Regions from separate parts of the Thomasclavelia ramosa DSM 1402 genome, predicted to be linked through region 3. Evidence: riboswitches for the same ligand, from Rfam matches in the RefSeq annotation. Region 3 holds a riboswitch; each other region holds the start of a gene.

Evidence for each region. Region 3 has a riboswitch for thiamine pyrophosphate ahead of thiC (phosphomethylpyrimidine synthase ThiC). Riboswitches for the same ligand answer to the same signal wherever they lie in the genome.
Region 1: it holds a riboswitch for thiamine pyrophosphate, as region 3 does, so the genes downstream of both, EYR00_RS05940 (energy-coupled thiamine transporter ThiT) here and thiC (phosphomethylpyrimidine synthase ThiC) in region 3, are expected to answer to the same signal.
Region 2: it holds a riboswitch for thiamine pyrophosphate, as region 3 does, so the genes downstream of both, thiM (hydroxyethylthiazole kinase) here and thiC (phosphomethylpyrimidine synthase ThiC) in region 3, are expected to answer to the same signal.

What each region holds. Positions count from the first base shown of each region.
Region 1 covers NZ_CP036346.1:1,248,435-1,251,720, reverse strand. The annotation lists gene tsaB (tRNA (adenosine(37)-N6)-threonylcarbamoyltransferase complex dimerization subunit type 1 TsaB) at 1-152, opposite strand, end outside; gene tsaE (tRNA (adenosine(37)-N6)-threonylcarbamoyltransferase complex ATPase subunit type 1 TsaE) at 149-598, opposite strand; gene EYR00_RS05945 (DUF402 domain-containing protein) at 608-1,141, opposite strand; gene EYR00_RS05940 (energy-coupled thiamine transporter ThiT) at 1,236-1,784, opposite strand; TPP riboswitch at 1,859-1,960, opposite strand; gene EYR00_RS05935 (hypothetical protein) at 1,999-2,256, opposite strand; gene EYR00_RS05930 (recombinase family protein) at 2,502-3,098, opposite strand.
Region 2 covers NZ_CP036346.1:3,123,434-3,126,719, forward strand. The annotation lists gene EYR00_RS14915 (NAD(P)/FAD-dependent oxidoreductase) at 1-1,047, opposite strand, end outside; TPP riboswitch at 1,187-1,292, shown strand; gene thiM (hydroxyethylthiazole kinase) at 1,353-2,177, shown strand; gene thiE (thiamine phosphate synthase) at 2,155-2,802, shown strand; gene EYR00_RS14930 (HAD family hydrolase) at 2,795-3,286, shown strand, end outside.
Region 3 covers NZ_CP036346.1:1,122,697-1,125,982, forward strand. The annotation lists gene EYR00_RS05345 (helix-turn-helix domain-containing protein) at 1-672, shown strand, start outside; gene thiC (phosphomethylpyrimidine synthase ThiC) at 699-2,006, opposite strand; TPP riboswitch at 2,075-2,182, opposite strand; gene EYR00_RS05355 (replication-associated recombination protein A) at 2,220-3,286, opposite strand, start outside.

The DNA of each region.
Region 1 (3,286 bases), 130 kb from region 3:
TGATGTTTTTTCAACATTTCATCAAGATGTGTTAAAGCGTACTCAGATTGCCGCCGATTTCCATCTGCTTGATACTTATCAATACATTGATCATCTTCGTATAAGCCAATAACTAAATAAGCATTTGATGTATCCATTACAATTGTCTTCATGTTAAAGCCTCCACAACTTGAGCGTATTTTTCACTATTTGTTTTAAAGACAAATTCGCGAATATTTTCATCAATTTTTTTTATTTCAATTGTTAAACGGTCTACCGGTAAAATATCTTCAATAAAATTAGCCCATTCAACAACACAAACATCATCACTATCAAAAATTTCTTCAAATCCTAAATCATCATCCTGTCCTTCTAAACGATAAGCATCAAAATGTGACAAATTCAAGCGACCTTGATATTGTTTTAAAATGGTAAAAGTAGGACTATTAATAACCTTGGTAATCCCTAATCCTTGACCAATTCCTTTGGTAAAGGTCGTCTTCCCGGCTCCTAAGTCGCCACTTAAAGTCAATAGCATATTTGGTTGTAATAACAAGCCTAAACGATTACCCAAAGCAATCGTTTCTTCAAGGTTATTTACTTTAATTACTTTTTCCATTGTATTCTCCTATCCTTGTGTCAAATCTTCATATACATGATACCAATGTTTCGTAAAATCTTCACTAAACGGTCCTTCACGTTTCGTTGCTAAATCAATTAGCAGTTCTAATTGTTTTTTTAATATTCTATCCAATTCTTTTGAATAATTCATCTGTTTAGCATGTTGCTTATACTCTTCTTCATCTAAAACCCGATAGTTATTATCTGGGAATACTTTTAAATCTAAATCATAATCAATATATTTCAATGCCTCACCATCATATAAAGTTGGTGAAGCAATATTACAATAATAATAAACTCCTGTTTTACGAATCATACAAATCACATTGTACCACTTATTTTTAGGAAAATAACAGATGGCAGGCTCTCTTGTATGCCACATTCGACCATCAGATTCAGTTACTAAGGTGCGATTATTGATTGCAATAAAATGATCATCATTTTCATCTAAGATGAATCCTTTGGCCCAGCATCGATGAATACTTCCATCGTGCTTATAACAGTGAATTAATACTTTTTTTCCTACCAGAGAATCTGACATCTTTTACTACCTCTCTTTATAACAGTACTATTATACACAAATTACTATCCTTTTTAAAGACAGAAGAAAAGAAAAGTAGCAAGCTACTTTTCTTTTACAGTTTAATCGAATTATTTAATCGTGGATATATTAAGGCAAATCCGATGTAGCAAATAATTAAAGTTGGTAGGCAATAGGCTAAATTATAACCAAATGAATACCACCATGGATTCATTCCCTCAGGAGCATATGCTCCAAACAGCCATGCTCCAGATAAATAATGTGAGATAAACTTAAGAATCATTACAACAATAATTCCAGGATAAACTACATGACCTTTAATCTCAAAGTTTTTAAAAAATGATGCTATACCAATTACAGCTAGTGGAATTAAATAATCTAAAAATAATGACCATGGCCCCCAATATGTAGCCAACCCTAAAACAAAATGCAGTCCACAGCAGCAGGCTCCAACAACAATACCGTAATATCCACCTAATAAATATGAGGCTAATAGGATCGGTACTAATGACAGCGTAATACTTCCTCCCTGAGGCTGTCCCGGAACGACTTTAAAAGCTAATTCTAAAACTACTTGTAAAGCCATAAACATCGCCATATAAGCAATTGTTTTGGTTGTAATCTTAAATGTTTTGTTTTTCATATTTGTTTTTCCCCTTCCTTATGAAAGAGCCTAACAAAATTAAAAAATGCTTCTTTGCGAACGCAAAAAAGCAAACAATTTTAAATTTGCTCTCTCTACGCTGGCATTACCCAGTTCAGATGATAAGGGATCAGGCTTATGCCCTTCTCAGCAATTTTGCACCCCTGGCTCGTATACTATTATAGATTATCTTATTATAATATCAAGAAAAAAATCATTTTATTGATATTTCTGTAGCTTCTTTTTTAATATAGTAATCCAATAAGATGTTTTTTCCTTCTGCTGCCGAATTAAAAGAATCTAAATTACCAGTAATATACCTTACTGCTTCTTGCCATTCAGACAAAGCGTATGTTTCAGCTCTTAATTCATTTAAAAACTGTAACTGTTCATGGTCAAGCGATAATCTTCCTCTTAAATCAGAAATATAGGTACACTGCATAATATCGGCTATTTTTTCAAGTAGACCCATCGCTTTTCTCCTTTTCTAAAATAAAATATATGCGTTTCTCTCCCTAAACGCATATACCGAAATTCATATGCTTTTATTGCATATAGAGAACGATAAATCAGACAATATCGTTCAAATGTATTAAAATAATATATATGTTTTTATAGTGTGAAATTTGTTATTTTATAATATTTTATTACGAATTTTGACCGCATAATAGATGCTTGATAATCTCTACCTTTTAAGGACAAATAAATGTACTAATGTTATTTTCCATGAGCCCATCTTAAAAAAGTATCCTGTGAAACGCCTAATTCTTTAGCAGCCTGCCGTGAAGCAATTAAATTTTGTTGCCATTGATGCTTCAAAATTTCAAAATTTTCGGGAATTTCTTTGCGAGGGCGTCCAAATCTCACACCACGCATTCGTGCTGCTTCAATCCCTTCTCTTTGACGCTGACGAATATTTTCACGCTCTGTTTGAGCAACGTAAGAAAGAATCTGTAGAACCAAGTCTGCCACGAATGTTCCCGTTAAATTATCACCAGTACTCCGTGTATCTAATAATGGCATATCCAAAACAACAATATTTACATTTTTTTCTTTAGTGATTTTACGCCATTGGTTTTGTATTTCTTCATAATCACGTCCCAACCGATCGATTGATTTAATAACGATTGTATCTCCAGCACGAATTTTCCTTAATAATTTTTGATATTGCGGCCGATTAAAATCTTTCCCGCTTAATTTATCAAGATAAATTTGTTTCCTTGACATTGGATAATTCTCCAAGGCAATCATTTGCCGATCCTCATTTTGTTCTCTTGTTGAAACTCTTGCATAACCATACACTTTGTTTTCCATAATCTTCTCCTTTATAATAAATTATTTCTTCTACAAGTGCAGTATTGCCTAAACTCGTTCAATATTTCGACAATACAACATTTATAAAAAATATTTTTATATTTTATCTAACTTTAAAGTTAAAAATCTACCTATTAATAATAATTTGTATTCTTTTTATCCAATGATTAAAAAAATCTATATTAAAA
Region 2 (3,286 bases), 1.2 Mb from region 3:
TTGCACCATGACTGATCCGTTTGACAGCTTGTTCGCCAGTCTGCTCACCTCATGTGCAAATTCATTCGGTTCATTGAACGGCTCGCTGAAGGTATGGGATACCAGCAGCGCAAAGTTGGTATTCTTGCTCCCCAGCTTCGGATCATGATAGGCATGTCCGTTCGCCAGCATCGTCCCGCTGTGATTCTCTATTACTACATGCCCTGACGGATTTGAACAGAATGTTCTTACTTTTGTTCCGACACTTGTATTATAGACAAATTTACCTTCATACAGATTGCTGTTGATCTCTTCCATTACGATATTGCTGGTCTCTACCCGCACTCCTATATCGACCTGATTATTATAAAGCTCCAGTCCATGCTGTTTCAGTACTTTTGTCAGCCAGGCAGAACCGTCTCGTCCCGGTGCCAGTACGATCTTCTTCGCTTTGATGACCTCATCATTTTCCAGAACTACCCCGACAGCATGTCCGTCTTCAACCAGCACTTCCTTTACAGCTGTTCTAAATGCCATATCAATATGTTCTTTCAGTTCCGTTGACATTTCTGTCATGATCCGCAGATTCTCTTCTGTTCCTAAATGTCTTACCTTGGCCCGCAGCAGTTTTAATCCTACTGCATAGCCTCGATGTTCAATTTCTTTGACCTTGTCAGTCGTAGGATCCGTTATTTCTCTGGTTGCTCCGTGTTTTAAATAAAGATTGTCAACATAGTTGATTACATCTTCAACCTCATTGGTTGAAAGATAGTCAGTCAGCCAGCCGCCAAATTCACTGGTAATATTGAATTTACCGTCAGAATAGGCACCGGCACCGCCAAATCCGGCTGTAATCGAACAGGCAGGAAGACAGCCCGGTTCATTGTTCCTGATGATTGGACAGGACTTGATCTTCTTTTCCTTGATTGGACAGTGACGTTTCATAACATCCTGACCTTTATCTATAAGCAATACGTTCAATTCCGGCTGTTTCAAATACAGTTCATAGCAGGCCATGATTCCTGCTGGTCCCGCTCCAACAACCACAACATCATAATTATTTTTCATTTTATCGCTCCGTTCTGGGTTTTAACGCTAACCCTACTAATTATACTCGATATAATTATGCATTTCAATCTTCTTTTATTATCAACGCAAAAAAATTTTGATACTTAGTTTGCTGAAATAGTTTGAAAATGCTATGATATAGTTAAAGCACGGGAGCTTGTAAACAGGCTGAGAGGAAGTTGTGAACTTCGACCGCTAACCTGATTTGGATAATGCCAACGTAGGGACATACTCACTAACAATAAGTAGGGAATATGGCACTTGGCATATTCTCTTTTTAGTGCTTTAAGAAAGTGAGGAAGAATATGTTTGAAAAAGTTTTAGAAGAAATTAAATTACGCAATCCAATTGTGCATTGCATTACTAACTATGTTACTGTCAATGATTGTGCTAATGCCATCTTAGCTGTTAATGGCAGCCCCATTATGGCTGATGACATTCATGAAGTTGAGGAAATTACAACAATCTGTAATGCTTTAGTAATCAATATTGGTACGCTGAATGAAAGGACAGTTGCTTCAATGATCAAAGCAGGAAAAATGGCTAACCATTTAAATCACCCTGTTGTTCTCGATCCTGTTGGTGCTGGAGCTAGCAAGCTTCGGACTAATACTGCAAAAAAACTACTTGAAGAAATTAATTTTAGTGTTATTCGAGGAAATATTTCCGAAATAAAAGCCCTAGCAATGAATATGACTTCAACTCAAGGAGTCGATGCCAATATCAATGATATTGTAACAGCTGAAAATCTTAATGAAGTTATTAGTTTTGCTAAGAAATTTAGTCAAGAAACCGGTGCCGTAATCGCAATCACTGGAGCAACTGATATTGTTGCCAATCAAGAAAAAACCTATGTAATCACTAACGGTTGTGCAATGATGTCACGAATCACAGGAACAGGTTGTATGTTATCGGCAATTCTTGGAGCAACAACCGCTATTGGTCAAAATGATCTTTTAGAAACTACTGCTTATACGATTGCAATGATGGGATACTGTGGTGAGTTAGCTGATCAAAGAGTTCGTAATGACAATAGTGGAACAAGCAGTTTTAGAATGCATTTAATCGATGCCTTGAGTACAATTAATTATTATCAATTGAAAGCCGGTGTTAAAATTGAACTTCACTAGAAACATGCTAGAACTATATTTAGTCAGCGACCGCAGCTGGTTGAACGATCGTCCACTTGAAGAAGATATTGAACAAGCTATTTTAGGTGGAGTAACAATGGTTCAATTACGCGAAAAAAATTTAACCGATGAAGAATTTACTATTCAAGCAAAAAAAGTCAAAACAATTTGTTCTAAATACCATATTCCCTTTATCATCAACGATAATGTAGCCGTAGCATTGGCTGTAGACAGTGATGGAATTCATATCGGTCAAGATGATCAGCCTGTTAAAAGAGTTCGAAAAATAATCGGTCCTCATAAAATTATTGGGGTTTCTGCTCACAACTTAAAAGAAGCTCTTGCCGCCAAGGAAGATGGTGCTGATTATTTAGGAGTGGGAGCCATGTTCAATACTTCAACTAAAGATGATGCTACAGCAGTGAGCTTTACCCAATTACATGAAATAACTACAAAAATTGGCTTACCTGTTGTAGCAATCGGTGGTATCAACCAAGACAATTGCCTACTCTTAAAAGGAACAAAAATTGATGGTATTGCTGTTGTTTCAGCCATTATGAGCGCTCCTGATATAAAAGAAGCAGCCGCTAAATTAAAAGCACATGCCCGAGGAATCTATGATTAAAGGTTATATCATTGACATGGATGGAACTCTGCTTGATTCGATGCACATTTGGAATGAATTAGGCAGTCGTTTTCTCGAATTAAAAGGAATTACCCCTGAGGCAAATCTTAAAGATATCTTGGCACCACTATCAATTAACCAAGCAATTAAATACATCGCTGAGACATATCAATTAAAAGAGCCTCTTGATGTTTTAATCAATGAAGTTAATAGTTTATTGAATCATATTTATTTAAGCGAAATTCCCTTAAAACCAGGGGCTTTGGAATTTATTACTAACTGTTTTAACCATCATAAAAAACTGTGCTTATTAACTGCAAATAATTATCAAGCAACAATTAACATTCTTGATAAATATAATCTAACATCAAAATTTGATGAAATTATTACATGTGATCATACTACTTTAGATAAACGCAGTGGCGAGGCCTACAATTATGCAATCTCTGCATTACACCTCCATAAAGATGAATGCATTGTTATT
Region 3 (3,286 bases):
GAATTAGCTTTTCGGTTAGGAGTATCGAGACAATCGGTAAGTAAGTGGGAATCAGGTCAATCTACACCTGAATTAGAACGAATAATTGAAATTGCTGATCTATTTGGTATATCTTTAGATGAATTAATTGGACATGAAAGTAATGATTATGTTACAGTTGACCGTGAAGAATTGAGAAGTGTAGTGCGTCATCTCTTTACTTATGAATATAAGAGTAAATTTAAAATTGGAAATGTTCCATTAATTCATATTAATTTAGGTCGTGGTTTTAGAATTGCGAAAGGAATTATTGCAATTGGCAATATTGCGGTAGGGCTTTTTAGTTTTGGGGCTTTAGCACTTGGTGTATTTAGTCTTGGCGGTCTGGCAATTGGTTTATTGACATTAGCAGGAATTGCTATAGGGGGAATTAGCTTAGGAGGGCTAAGTATTGGCTATTTTGCTGTAGGTGGAATGGCAATAGGAATCTATGCAATTGGAGGTATGGCAATTGCCTCCAAACTCGCAATTGGGGGTATGGCTCATGGTTATGTTGCAATTGGAAGTTCTGCAAATGGTGTCCATACATTAGTTAGCACTAATTGTTCACTAGAAATGATTAGTAATTTTATCTTGCGACAGCATAATCTAAATGCTAAAATAGTTGAATTTTTATTACTCTTTATATATTAAAAGCCGTCTGAAAACAGACGACTTTTTTATTCATCATAAATATTAACAATTTCTCCATTTAAAATTCGATTCATATTTTTTATAGCACAGAAATTACCGCACATACTGCAAGTATCTTCTTTTTCAGGTTTTGCTTGTTGGCGGTATGTACGTGCTTTTTTAGGATCAATGGCTAATTCAAACATTTTTTCCCAGTCTAAATTTTTTCTGGCACAACTCATTTGGTAGTCCAAATCTTTTGCCCCTTTGATACCTTTCGCAATATCGGCAGCATGTGCTGCAATTTTAGATGCGATGATTCCTTCTTTAACATCATTTAGATCAGGGAGACGAAGATGTTCAGCAGGAGTTACATAACATAGAAAAGCAGCACCATTAGCGGCAGCCAATGCACCGCCAATTGCAGCTGTGATATGGTCATAACCTGGGGCAATATCAGTAACTAGTGGACCAAGAACATAAAAAGGGGCTCCCTGGCAAATGGTTTGTTGAATTTTTATATTAGCTTCGATTTGATTTAAAGCCATGTGACCTGGACCCTCAACAATTACTTGAACATCTTTTTGCCATGCACGTTTTGTAAGTTCTCCCAAAGTCACCAATTCTTCAATTTGACTTATATCGCCAGCATCTTCGATTGAACCAGGACGGCAAGCATCACCTAAACTCATTGTTACATCATATTTTTGACAAATATCAAGGATTTCATCATAGTATTCATAAAAAGGATTTTCTTGACCAGTCATTTCCATCCAAGCAAAAATAATTGAACCGCCTCGAGAAACGATATTAGTAAGACGCTTATTTTCTTTAAAACGTTGAGCTGTATTTTTATTAATTCCTACATGAATTGTCATAAAATCTACTCCGTCGCGAGCATGCATCTCAACAATATCGATCCATTGTCGAGCAGTAATTTCTTTTAAGGGCTTATGATAATAAACTACAGCATCGTAGATTGGCACTGTTCCAATTATTGCGGGACATTCTTTGGTTAATTTGCGACGGAATTTTTGAGTATCGCCATATGAACTTAAATCCATTATTGATTCAACTCCCATATTGACAGCATCATTAGCTTTTTTAAGTTCCATATCTAAATCTTTCCAGTCTCTAGAAGTTCCAAGATTTACATTAATTTTTGTTTTAAGCATTGAACCAATCCCATTTACATTAATACAGGTATGATACTTATTGGCTGGGATAACAACTTTTCCTTGGGCTATTAGTGTCTTCAATTCTTCAATATTCATTTTCTCTTTAGCCGCAACAATTTTCATTTCAGGAGTAATGATTCCCTTTTTTGCTGCATTCATTTGTGTTGTGTAATTCATTTTTTATCTCCATTCTTTTTTTGTATAGAAAAAGGTTTGGACCAAAATAGGTTCAAACCGAACATAAACAAAAATAGTGGCTAGATCCCTACGTTGGCATTACCCAAATCAGGTTATACAGGTCGAAGTTAGATTACTTCCTCTCAGCCCGCATACGAGCTCCCTTTCTATATAAATAAGTCTACCTTTACTGCACGCAAATGTCAATTTTTATTACTTATTTTGTTGATTTAGTTTTTTTATATCACTGGTACGCCCGTGTTTCAAAATTCTTCGATAATTCTCAGCTAAAGCTTTTTCATAATTACTGGTCATCCATGGTACATAGAACTGTGTATTTCCTAGTTCTTTTGGAAGATACTGAATATATTCCCACAATTCTGGCCGACTATAATCATACTTTTCATCATCTTCTAAACCAACCGGCGTAAGACGTAAGTAAGAAGGGGTTTTTAAAGAACGTTCATTTAGTGAAGTTAATGCAGCATCAATTGCATTTTCACTAGATTTTGATTTTGGTGATAAACATAAATCGATAATTGCACTAGCAATAGGAATTCGAGCTTCTGGAAAACCGATTGTTTTAGCGGCTTGCATAGCAATTACCGTACGCATACACGCATTTGGATTGGCTAAACCAATATCTTCATAAGCAGTTGTGATAAGTCGCCGTTCTAAAGATTCAATATCTTTTGATTCAATCAGTTTAGCAAAATAATACATAGCACCATTAGGATCACTACCACGGATTGATTTTTGCAAACCACTTAATGTATCGTAGTAATTATCTTCGTCTTTATCATAGACAACATTAGTTTTAATAGCAGCAGTTTTCAAATCAGCTTGAGTAATATGATTATTTTCACAAACAATTGTACAAATTTCTAAACAGTTATAACCATAGCGAATATCGCCACTACATAATTTTGCAATACTATGCAATGCTTCTTTTTCAATCGTATATTTGTTGTTTAAACCATTTGGTGAAGTCATTGCCTTATTTAAACCAGCTACAATTTCATCAACAGTTAAAGGTCTAACTTCGAGAATATGACAACGAGAACGAATCGCTGGATTAATTGAATGAAATGGGTTGGCTGTAGTACATCCAGCGACTATTAATAATCCACTTTCCATGTGTGAAAGAAGATCATCTTGGCGCGCTTTATTAAGTCGATGAACTTCATCAATGATTACAAAAAGACTACCACTTAACTTAGCTTCTTCAATAATTGCATCCATTTCTTTTTTATTTCCGGTTGAAGCGTTGAAGATGCGAT